2 regions of the Blautia sp. HA8986 genome follow, and region 1 is predicted to be linked to the other one. Evidence: riboswitches for the same ligand, from Rfam matches in the RefSeq annotation. Region 1 holds a riboswitch; the other holds the start of a gene.
The links. Region 1 has a riboswitch for cyclic di-GMP ahead of AC04Q4_RS10610 (response regulator). Riboswitches for the same ligand answer to the same signal wherever they lie in the genome.
Positions count from the first base shown of each region.

Region 1 (5,262 bases):
AAGCAAACCTGGACGACATCCTTGTAGATGTTGAGAAAAGAGCACAGGTAAGCCTTGATGGAAAAATTCCTTTCACATTAAGAGATAAGGTAGTTGACGGACAGCTTTATGTTGAGCAGGGAATCATTGCCGGATGTGCAGGCGGCGGATTCGAGAATATCTGTGCAGCAGCAGACATCCTCAAGGGCAAAAACATCGGCCACGATGCTTTCACATTAAGCGTTTACCCGGCAAGTACTCCGATCTACATGGAGCTGGCTAAGAACGGCGTTCTTGCAGAGCTGATCGGAACAGGTGCTGTTGTGAAAACTGCATTCTGCGGACCGTGCTTTGGTGCCGGAGATACACCAGCCAACAATGCGTTCAGTATCCGACACACAACCAGAAACTTCCCGAACCGTGAAGGCTCCAAGATCCAGAACGGTCAGATCTCTTCTGTTGCACTTATGGATGCACGTTCCATTGCTGCAACAGCTGCCAATAAGGGATTCCTTACATCAGCAGAGGAGTTTGAGGGAAGCTATTCCGAGCATAAATATTACTTCGATAAATCCATCTACGAGAACCGTGTATTTGACAGCAAGGGCGTAGCAGATCCAAGCGTTGAGATCCAGTTTGGCCCGAACATCAAGGACTGGCCGGAGATGGCTGCACTTGCAGACAACCTGATCCTGAAAGTTGTTTCCGAGATCCACGATCCGGTTACCACAACTGACGAGCTGATTCCATCCGGCGAGACATCTTCCTACCGTTCCAATCCGCTTGGACTTGCAGAGTTCACACTCTCCAGAAAAGACCCGGCTTACGTAGGCCGTGCAAAAGAGATCCAGGCAGCACAGAAGGCAATTCAGGCAGGTCAGTGCCCGGCTGAGGCAGTTCCGGAACTGAAACCGGTTATGGAAACCATCCATAAATCCTATCCGGATGTTGACAAGACAAACCTTGGTGTAGGAAGCACCATCTTTGCAGTGAAACCTGGCGATGGTTCCGCAAGAGAGCAGGCTGCATCCTGCCAGAAGGTACTTGGCGGCTGGGCAAACGTTGCCAATGAGTACGCAACCAAGAGATATCGTTCCAACCTGATCAACTGGGGTATGCTCCCATTCCTGATCCCGGCCGGAGACCTTCCGTTCAGGAACGGTGATTACCTGTTCTTCCCTGGAATCCGCAAGGCAGTTGAGGAAAAGGCAGACGTGATCAAAGGCTACACAGTAGACGGTGACTCCCTGAAAGAGTTCGACGTTACACTTGGTGAGCTGACAGACGATGAGAGAGAGATCATCCTCAAAGGCTGCCTGATCAACTACAACCGTAAATAAAATACAAAATAAATTCCAAAAGCAAAAGACCGGCGAGGTGAAAATCGCCGGTCTTTTCTGAACACTGAAAATACCGTCTTAACGGTCAGCCGAAGGTGAAAAACTGACGGAAACTGTAATAGAAACTTAAAAAAACAGCATCAATGATGAATTGATGAAAATAATGGAATATGGTATGATATTGTACAAAAGTGTATAATAAGAGACACTCTGACGATAAACAGAAAATGGAGGTGCCAATTATTTCTGATGAGATAAATAAATCAGATATTTCCAGCAGAAAAAAACTAGGAAACAGACTTACCACAGGTGCTTTTGCGTTGCTTATTGCACTGATCGCAGTGGTTTCAGCAACATACGCATGGTATATATACAACACAAGCCGTCATACAACAAAAGTCCGTATGGCAGCAGGAGCAGGCGTCAATCTGCAGATCAGCAATTCCTACAGCGGAACATATGGTTCGGCAGCAGTTCTGGACAGTTTTTCCGGAAGACTGAATCCTGTATCCACCAACCGGATCAGCGGCGGCTTCCAGAAAGTTCTGGGATTTACCAATGGAACCGAGAATCAGTCCAATCTGGTAGCAAGTCTCTTTGGAAAGGGAGATTACAGTGATTATTACAATACCAGCCTTTTTCTGAAAACAAACGGCGATCCTACCGATATTTACATAGCAGACATCGGCTTTGAGGACAGCGATTCGAAGAATCCAATCTCATCTGCGATCCGGGTCGGTTTTGTAGTACATAAAGTTGGAAAAAAACAGCCATCACAGGGTGAATACATTTTTGCCATAAGTGATAAGAAAAACCCGCAGGCAGAATACAATACAGCTAAAGGAAAAGAAGGTGATGTGCTGGATTGCACGAAGACAGACGGAAAATTAAAACCAGTAGCAGTGACTTATCCATATATTTATGCTACTACTTATACCGATCAGAATAGTCAAAACTGGATAGCCACGAAGGTTGGAAAGAACTATGAAGTTTCATCTGGCACACAAAAAATTGCTTCTTCCGTAGGGTATGATGGCGTAAAAATGCGTGTTTATATCTGGATGGAAGGTACCGATGCTGATTGTGTCAATAATGCAGCAGCAGAAGACCCGGCAACTTATAACGTAAATGTAAAACTGGCAGGTATTTCTGCTGAATAAGACAGCAAATATAAATTGAAAGGTCATGGCAGAGCCATGGCTTTTCTTTTATCCTAAATATGCGAAAAAAACAGGATATCATATGGGAGCAAAGTACGCTAATAACAAAGCAAATACAAGCAATAAAAATGGAATTCCCTAAACCAGAACTCCACTTTATATTATTTCTTCAATAATATCTTCATATAAAAAAATATCTCCCCTGGGGCACATCGTTGAGAGGTGCGGGGAGTCCTGTTAATATTACTATATGTATAACAGATAATAATATCAATGTGCAAAATAGCCAAAATTCATCCTAATCCCTGACAATGCAACCTGGCATACGCAAAATACACGGATTTTCTATCCAACATTATTGACGTATGAAAAACTTCATGGTATTTTATTTTTGATAAAAATGGAAATTATTTCAAGGCAAACCTGCTGAAAGGCAGGGCCGCAAAGCCAGAAGGGGCTAAAATCAGTGTGATGTTAAAGAAATATAGTAGGGACGCTGGCAGGTTTTGGAAGGTGTCCTTTTTTGTATGCAAAAATGGATAAGAAAACTGGCAGGGATAGGTTCTCTGTATATAGATAAAAGCAGGATAACGAAGCATGAAACAGAGTGAGGATTTTTATAAAATGGGAAATTATGAAGACAAAATATATTTTTTAAGTGAGACTGTACCGGGACAGACACAGGCCATGTCACAGGCAGTACAGAAAACACTGGAAAATAATGGCGGGGTAGGCATAATGACAGGATATTATGACCAAAACCTGTCTGTTTTATCTGTGAGCAATCTGCTGTTACATAGTACAGGATATACATTCGACTCTTTTATGAAGCAGACAAACGGCTCATTGAAAAATTTCTTTTATGGAGAGGAAGATATACTGGATCGAGATCGTTTTTTGCAGCTTCACGGAGCAGGGGAATCACAGATCCTTACAGCAGACGGTACAGTGAATAATGTACGGCTTTATAAAGAAGATGCGACAGATGAGGCGGGCAGACAGATCTGGGTTATGTCCGTACAGGTCAACTGGGATCATGTAAATCTGGCACTGCTCAATGAGGCTATCTGTTCCGGCTTCTGGTATTTTGACTGTGACGAAAACAGTGAGATTGTGAATGCAAACTGGAGTCATGAATTCCGAAAAATGCTTGGCTATCATGACACTCTGGACTTTCCGAATAAACTGGAATCCTGGTCAGATCTTCTGCATCCACAGGATAAAGAAAGAGTAATGGTGCAGCTTCAGGCGGCAATTAAGGATAAGACGAACCAGATAAAATACCAGGTAGAGTATCGTATGAGAATGAAGGATAATCAATACCAGTGGTTTCGGGCATCGGCAGAAGTAATACGCCGTCTGGATGGTTCTGCCAGCAGGATTGCCGGGATTTTTATTAACATTGATGGGGAGAAAAAAGAAATCATGCAGGCACAAAAATTTGCTGCTTTCCACCGAGCTTTTACGAAAGCAGATCTGTGCGAGTATTATGTGAATCTGGAAGCGAATACTTTTGATACCTTTAAGGTTGAAACATCCCTGATGACAGTCTTTGAACAGAGTCATACATGGGATGAATTGATCCGGCATTTTGTGGATTCCTATGTTGTGGAGAAAGATAAGAAGGCGGTATCCTCTTTTTACGACCGTGGTTATATTGCAGAAAGGCTGAAGGGTCTGGAAACCGAATTGGCTTTGGAGTGCCGTATCACTCTGAATGGAGAAGAACGATGGGTCCGTAATGTGATCATACGCGGCGAGATAGAGGATTCAGAATATGCCATGATCTTTCTGCGGGATATCACAGAGACAAAGGTGGAGAGTGCACGGCATCTGCAGATGGCAGCGGATAATGCTTCCATGGAGCAGCTGATCCAGAGTATTGTGCGTCTGGTTGACCGTTTTGTTGTCTGTGATCTGGAAAATGACAGATATGAATTCTACAATCTGAATGGACAGATGATATATAAACCTCTGGGATTTTATCATGATTTTCAGATGCAGGTTCTTGAAAAATATAAGACACTGGAACCATTGGAAGCTATAGATATCCTGATAGCCCCGGATAATATTCGGAAAAAACTGAAAAGTGAAAATGATATTTATAAGTTTGAGTATTGCAGCCAGGATGAAAAGACTTATAAGATCGCTTCTTACATACCCCTGGAATGGGAGGATGGAAAACTGGTAAAAGTATTGCTGGCATCCATGGATGTGACACAGGAGAAAAAAGCAGAGATTGAATCCCGTCAGGCACTGAAAGAGGCTTACTGTTCTGCAGAAAATGCTAATCGTGCGAAAACAGAATTCCTTTCCAATATGTCCCATGATATCAGGACACCGATGAACGCTATTGTCGGTCTGACAGCGATCGCAGGAGCAAATATTGAGAGTCAGGACAGAGTTATTGAATGTCTCAGCAAGATTACAGAATCAAGCCGCCATCTGCTGGGGCTGATCAATGAAGTGCTGGATATGGCACGTATCGAAAGCGGAAAAATGACGCTGGCACAGGAAGATTTCAATCTGTCAGAACTGGTGGATAATCTTATTACGCTTACGAAACCGGTGCTTGATGAACATAAACATAATTTTGATATACATATTAATCACATTGAACATGAGGATGTCTGCGGTGACAGTCTGAGGATTCAGCAGGTGTTTGTGAATCTGATGAGTAATGCGATCAAGTATACACCGGATGGTGGGAATATTATTTTTTCCATAGAGGAAAAGCCAAATGGATTTTCAGAGCTTGGATGCTATGAATTTACGATTGAGGA
Region 1 covers NZ_JBWLUQ010000001.1:2,279,453-2,284,714, reverse strand. Annotated here, with positions in the region: gene AC04Q4_RS10620 (hydratase) at 1-1,319, shown strand, start outside; gene AC04Q4_RS10615 (hypothetical protein) at 1,547-2,479, shown strand; cyclic di-GMP riboswitch class I at 2,886-2,991, shown strand; gene AC04Q4_RS10610 (response regulator) at 3,104-5,262, shown strand, end outside.

Region 2 (5,262 bases), 900 kb from region 1:
TGATCTTCGATGAGCTTGCCAGAGAAAAATATGTAGACTGGTTCGGTTATTCCGCGTCAGTGAGTCCATATATTCTGGAGCAGTTTGAAAAAGAAGTGGGATACAGATTCCGTCCGGAATTCATTATTGATCAGGGATATATGAACAATACATACCGTATTCCGTCAAAGGAATTTAAAGATTTCCAGGCATTCCAGAGAAGAGAAGTTGCCAAGCTTGCAAAAGAAATGGTAGATATTGTCCATGAATATGGAAAGGAAGCCATGATGTTTATGGGAGATCACTGGATCGGCATGGAGCCTTTTATGGACGAGTTTGCTTCTATCGGACTGGATGCAGTTGTGGGAAGTGTTGGAAATGGCGCAACATTGCGGCTGTTCAGCGATATTAAAAATGTGAAATATACAGAAGGAAGATTTCTGCCATACTTTTTCCCGGATACTTTCCATGAAGGTGGCGATCCTGTAAAAGAAGCGAAAGTAAACTGGGTGACAGCAAGAAGAGCGATTCTCCGAAGCCCGATCCAGAGAATCGGTTACGGCGGTTATCTGAAGCTGGCTCTGGAGTTCCCGGATTTTGTACAGTATATTAAAGAAGTCTGCCAGGAATTCCGTGTGCTTTATGACAATATCCGGGGAACAACACCTTACTGCGTGAAACGTGTGGCAGTCCTGAACTGCTGGGGAAAAATGCGCTCCTGGGGTAACCATATGGTACATCATGCAATCTATTACAAGCAGAATTATTCGTATTTCGGAATTATCGAGGCCTTAAGCGGTGCACCATTTGATGTTTCTTTTATCAGTTTTGACGATATCCGTGAGAACAAAGATATTTTAAAAGATTTCGATGTGATCATCAATGTGGGAGACGCGGACACTGCACAGTCCGGCGGAGCGAACTGGGCTGATCCTGAGATCCTTACAGCTGTGAGAAAATTTGTTTATAATGGCGGCGGTTTCATTGGTGTAGGGGAACCGGCTGCTCATCAGTGGCAGGGAAAATTCTTCCAGCTGGATGATATTTTAGGTGTGGAGGAAGAACGAGGATTTAATCTCAACACAGATAAGTATAACTGGGAAGAGCATAAGAACCATTTTATCCTGGAAGATACAGACGGAACTGTAGATTTTGGCGAAGGAAAAAAGAATATTTTTGCACTGCCTGAGACAGAAATCCTGATCCAGAAAGACCAGGAGGTGCAGATGGCAGTAAAAACATTTGGAAAAGGACGCGGCGTTTATATCAGCGGACTTCCTTACAGCTTCTGCAACAGCCGTGTCCTTTACAGGGCGGTGCTCTGGTCTGCGGCGGCAGAGGAGGAACTTCACTGCTGGTTTTCTTCCAATTACAATGTGGAAGTGCACGCTTATGTAGAAAATGGTAAATACTGTGTGGTAAACAACACTTATGAGCCACAGGATACTGTTGTTTACACAGGCGATGGAAGCAGCTTTGACCTTCATCTGGAGGCCAATGAGATCCGTTGGTATCAGATTTAAAAAAGCAGCTCAGATAAATCAGGAAGAGCTGTTGACAGTGCCTGTAAGTAAGGGTATAATAGTACAGATCTAAGAAAAGAATATATGGGCAAAGCAGTTGAAAAGCTGTGACGCAAAGCTATAGGGCCTTTAAAATGGCAGCCAGTTGCAGGGATTAGAAACAGGGAACGGTATAGTTGCATGTCTATATCCTGACCCTGTTTTTTTTAGTGTGTAAAAATACGTGAGAGTATATGCCCGTGCGTCATGGATCAAACTCGGGAAAACTGCTGCAGTTGGGAATACGGAGTGAATGATTGATGAATACGGAGTTGTTTAAAGGAGAAAAATTATATTCGTCTGGTGATTTTAAGCTTTGCAGGGAGTCATATGCTGCCATAAGTATTGCCCTTGAAGATAATCAGGCGGTAGGCATTATAGCCGGTTATTATGACGAGGATCTTACCATAGCATATGTGAGTGAATTTTTTCTGCATAATCTGGGATACGGTTATGAAGAATTTATGGAAGTGGTTTCGGGATCACTGAAAAATGTATTCTGTGGTGAGAATGATGATTTTATTCGGAATGAGCGTTTGGTGAAGATTCATGGTTCAGAGGATGTAAAGATGCTGAATAAAGAAGGAGCACCTGTGAAAATACGTGCCTATAAAACAGATTCCTTTGACAATGAGGGAACACCGCTCTGGATTTTGTCTGCTCATATTGATGAGATGCAGGAAAACATGCAGCTGGTCAACCAGGTCATAAGCTCAGGCTTCTGGTCTGTGAAATGTGATCAGCATGGAAAACCCACAGATGTTTTTTTTAGTTATGAATTTCGAAAAATGCTGGGATACCACAATATACTGGATTTTCCCGACAGCCTGGAAACCTGGCAAGCAGGAGTCCATCCCGGTGATATTGAAATGGTTGACAGGGCTTTTTATGATGCTTTTCGGGATTGTACAGACGAGACAAAATATGATGTGGAATACCGGATGCGTCTGGCAGACGGCAGTTATCAGTGGTTCAGGGACAAGGGCGAAGTCAGCCGCTGTGCGGATGGAACCGCTTTTCATATGGTGGGAATTTTTGTAAATATTGATAAAGAGAAAAAAGCAGCGCAGTACACTAGGAGAGCAGATGCTTTTCACCGCGCATACACGAAAGCCAACCTCTGTGAATATTATGTGGATCTTAAAGAAAACAGTTTTGATTCCATGAAAATGGAGGGAGAGCTGGCAGGAATGTTCGAGAAAAACATCACATGGGATGAGATGATCGGTCGTTTCACGGATACTTATGTGGTTTGGGAAGACCGTGAAATGATGAAACAATTTTATGATCGGGCTTATATTGCCAGGAAGCTGGAAGAGGGAAGCGAAGAAATCAATCTGGAGTGCAGGATCCTGATGAACGGAAATATGCGCTGGATACGAAATGTGATCATCCGGGACTCTGCCGGGGATACGCCCCGTTATGCGTTGGGTTTTGTAAGTGATGTCACAGAAGTAAAAAGAAAAGAAGAAAATCTTAAGGAAATAACCAACCAGAACAGGATCATGAATCAGCTGATTAAAGGTACGGTGAAGCTTGTTGACTGTTATGTAGCATGTGATCTGGAACGGGATATTTATCATTTTTACAGTCAGAATATGAATGACTCTGCATGTAAACCGGAGGGAAAATATTGCGAATTTGTAGAGTATATGGCATCCAGATTTAAGACCGTTTCCGGTAATCTTACCCTGAAGCAGGCTTTTTCAGTGGAAAATATACGGAAAATGCTGAAAGGGCCGGATGATATTTACCGTTTTGAATATTGTACCAGGGATGAGAAACAGTTTAAATCTATTGCAATCTCTCCACTTACATGGAAAGAGGGAAAGGCAGAGGAAGTACTGCTCATGGCTCAGGATACTACAGAAGAGAAGCTTGTGGAGATCTAGTCCCGCAGTTACGTGGCCGAATCGTGAAGATTCTGTGAAATCAGCTGCCACCATTGACAGAAGAAAAAGACAATAATATAATTAAACCTATCGCAAAAGTAGGATATAAAAGCTGTTACAGTAGAAGATATGATCTATTGTAACAGTTTTTTGTCTGGAAAATTTTATGAGAAAGGACGTAAAACAGTGAAACATACGGTTGTTTATATTGACGGCATGACCTGCATCAACTGTCAGACCAGGATCTGGAAGGCGCTGAGATCCACACCTGGGATTACAGATATCACAGTCAGTTATGAACAGTCACAGGCAGAATTTTCCTATGATCCGAAGCAAATCACGTTGGAAGAGATCGGGAGACTGATCGAGGATCTGGGGTATCAGGTGATCCCAACTGAGAAATTGAGGAGAAAACGATTTCTGCAGGCTGTTGGAGAGTTTTTTGTGATCGCTCTTCTGTTACTGGTATTGCAGCACTGGGGAATTCTTAACCGCCTTGCACCGGATTCTCTTGCTGAGACAGGAATGGGATATGGAATGCTTTTTGTGATCGGACTGATCACTTCTGTACATTGTATTGCCATGTGCGGCGGGATCAATCTTTTCCAGACCTTGCGGAAAGGAGAGTCAGGCGCAGAGGGAATATCAAAGACAATGTTTTGGAATACTTTTGCATATAATGTGGGTCGTGTTGTTTCCTATACAGTGATCGGCGGCGTGCTGGGAGCTTTGGGCGGCCTGGCCGGGAGCGGGGATAGTCTGCAGACTTCTTCAGCGTTTCAGGGATATCTGAAACTTCTGGTTGGAATTATCATGGTCGTTATGGGGGTAAATATGCTGGGGATTTTCCCAGGGCTTCGGAAATTGAGGATTCGTATTCCGTTTCCTGGAGAAAAATCTTCGTGGAAAAAAAGGACACCTTTTTTCGTTGGGCTGTGTAATGGTTTTATGCCCTGTGGGCCGCTGCAGTCTATGGAGATTGTTGCTCTGGCGTCCGGAAGCTGTGCGACAGGAGCTTTTTCCATGTTCTATTTCAGTCTGGGAACGGTTCCTCTGATGTTGGGATTTGGTTCTCTTTTTTCTGCGCTGGGAAAAAAGTTTACCAGACAGATCCTGAAAACAGGAGCAATCCTGGTGGTTGTTATGGGCTTGTCTATGATGTCTCAGGGAAGTGCATTGTCGGGTTTGGGCAGCAGGTCCGGTGAAAAAACAGCGGCAAAAGCAGATCATATGCAGAATGATGACCAGACTTCAGCAGTAGAAAAAGATGGCGTGCAGTATGTTTCCAGCACGTTGAGATCCGGGCAGTACCCGGACATTACAGTGAAGGCGGGGGAACCGGTGAAGTGGGAGATCCAGGCACCAGAGGGCAGCATCAATGGATGCAATTATAAAATGATCCTCAGGGATTTCGGTGTGGAATATACTTTTGAAAACGGGAAAAATACTCTCGAGTTCACCCCGGAAAAAGCAGGGACTTATACCTATACCTGCTGGATGGGAATGATCACGGGAACGATTTATGTTACAGAGTAATAGAGGAGGCGTAAATAATGAAGATGAAAAAAATTATAGCAACAGGTATGGCGTTTCTTGCAGCGATGACAGTATTTGCAGGCTGCGGAAGTGCAGGAAAAGAAGAGACAAACATTGCAGAAGAAGCTTCCACAGCAGGTGAAAATGAAAATCAGGAAGTCAGCATCAGCTCCGGTGAGAGTTTGACCATATCGGTTTCTGAACTGACGGAAAATGCGGCTTTTTATCCTCTAAACGTAGATGGTACAGAGATGGAAGTGATCGCAGTGAAGACTTCTGATGGAACGATCCAT
Region 2 covers NZ_JBWLUQ010000001.1:1,376,923-1,382,184, reverse strand. Annotated here, with positions in the region: gene gnpA (1,3-beta-galactosyl-N-acetylhexosamine phosphorylase) at 1-1,502, shown strand, start outside; cyclic di-GMP riboswitch class I at 1,580-1,655, shown strand; gene AC04Q4_RS06470 (PAS domain-containing protein) at 1,802-3,433, shown strand; gene AC04Q4_RS06465 (urease accessory protein UreH domain-containing protein) at 3,620-4,969, shown strand; gene AC04Q4_RS06460 (DUF2318 domain-containing protein) at 4,987-5,262, shown strand, end outside.
Region 2: another riboswitch for cyclic di-GMP. It lies ahead of AC04Q4_RS06470 (PAS domain-containing protein); the one in region 1 lies ahead of AC04Q4_RS10610 (response regulator).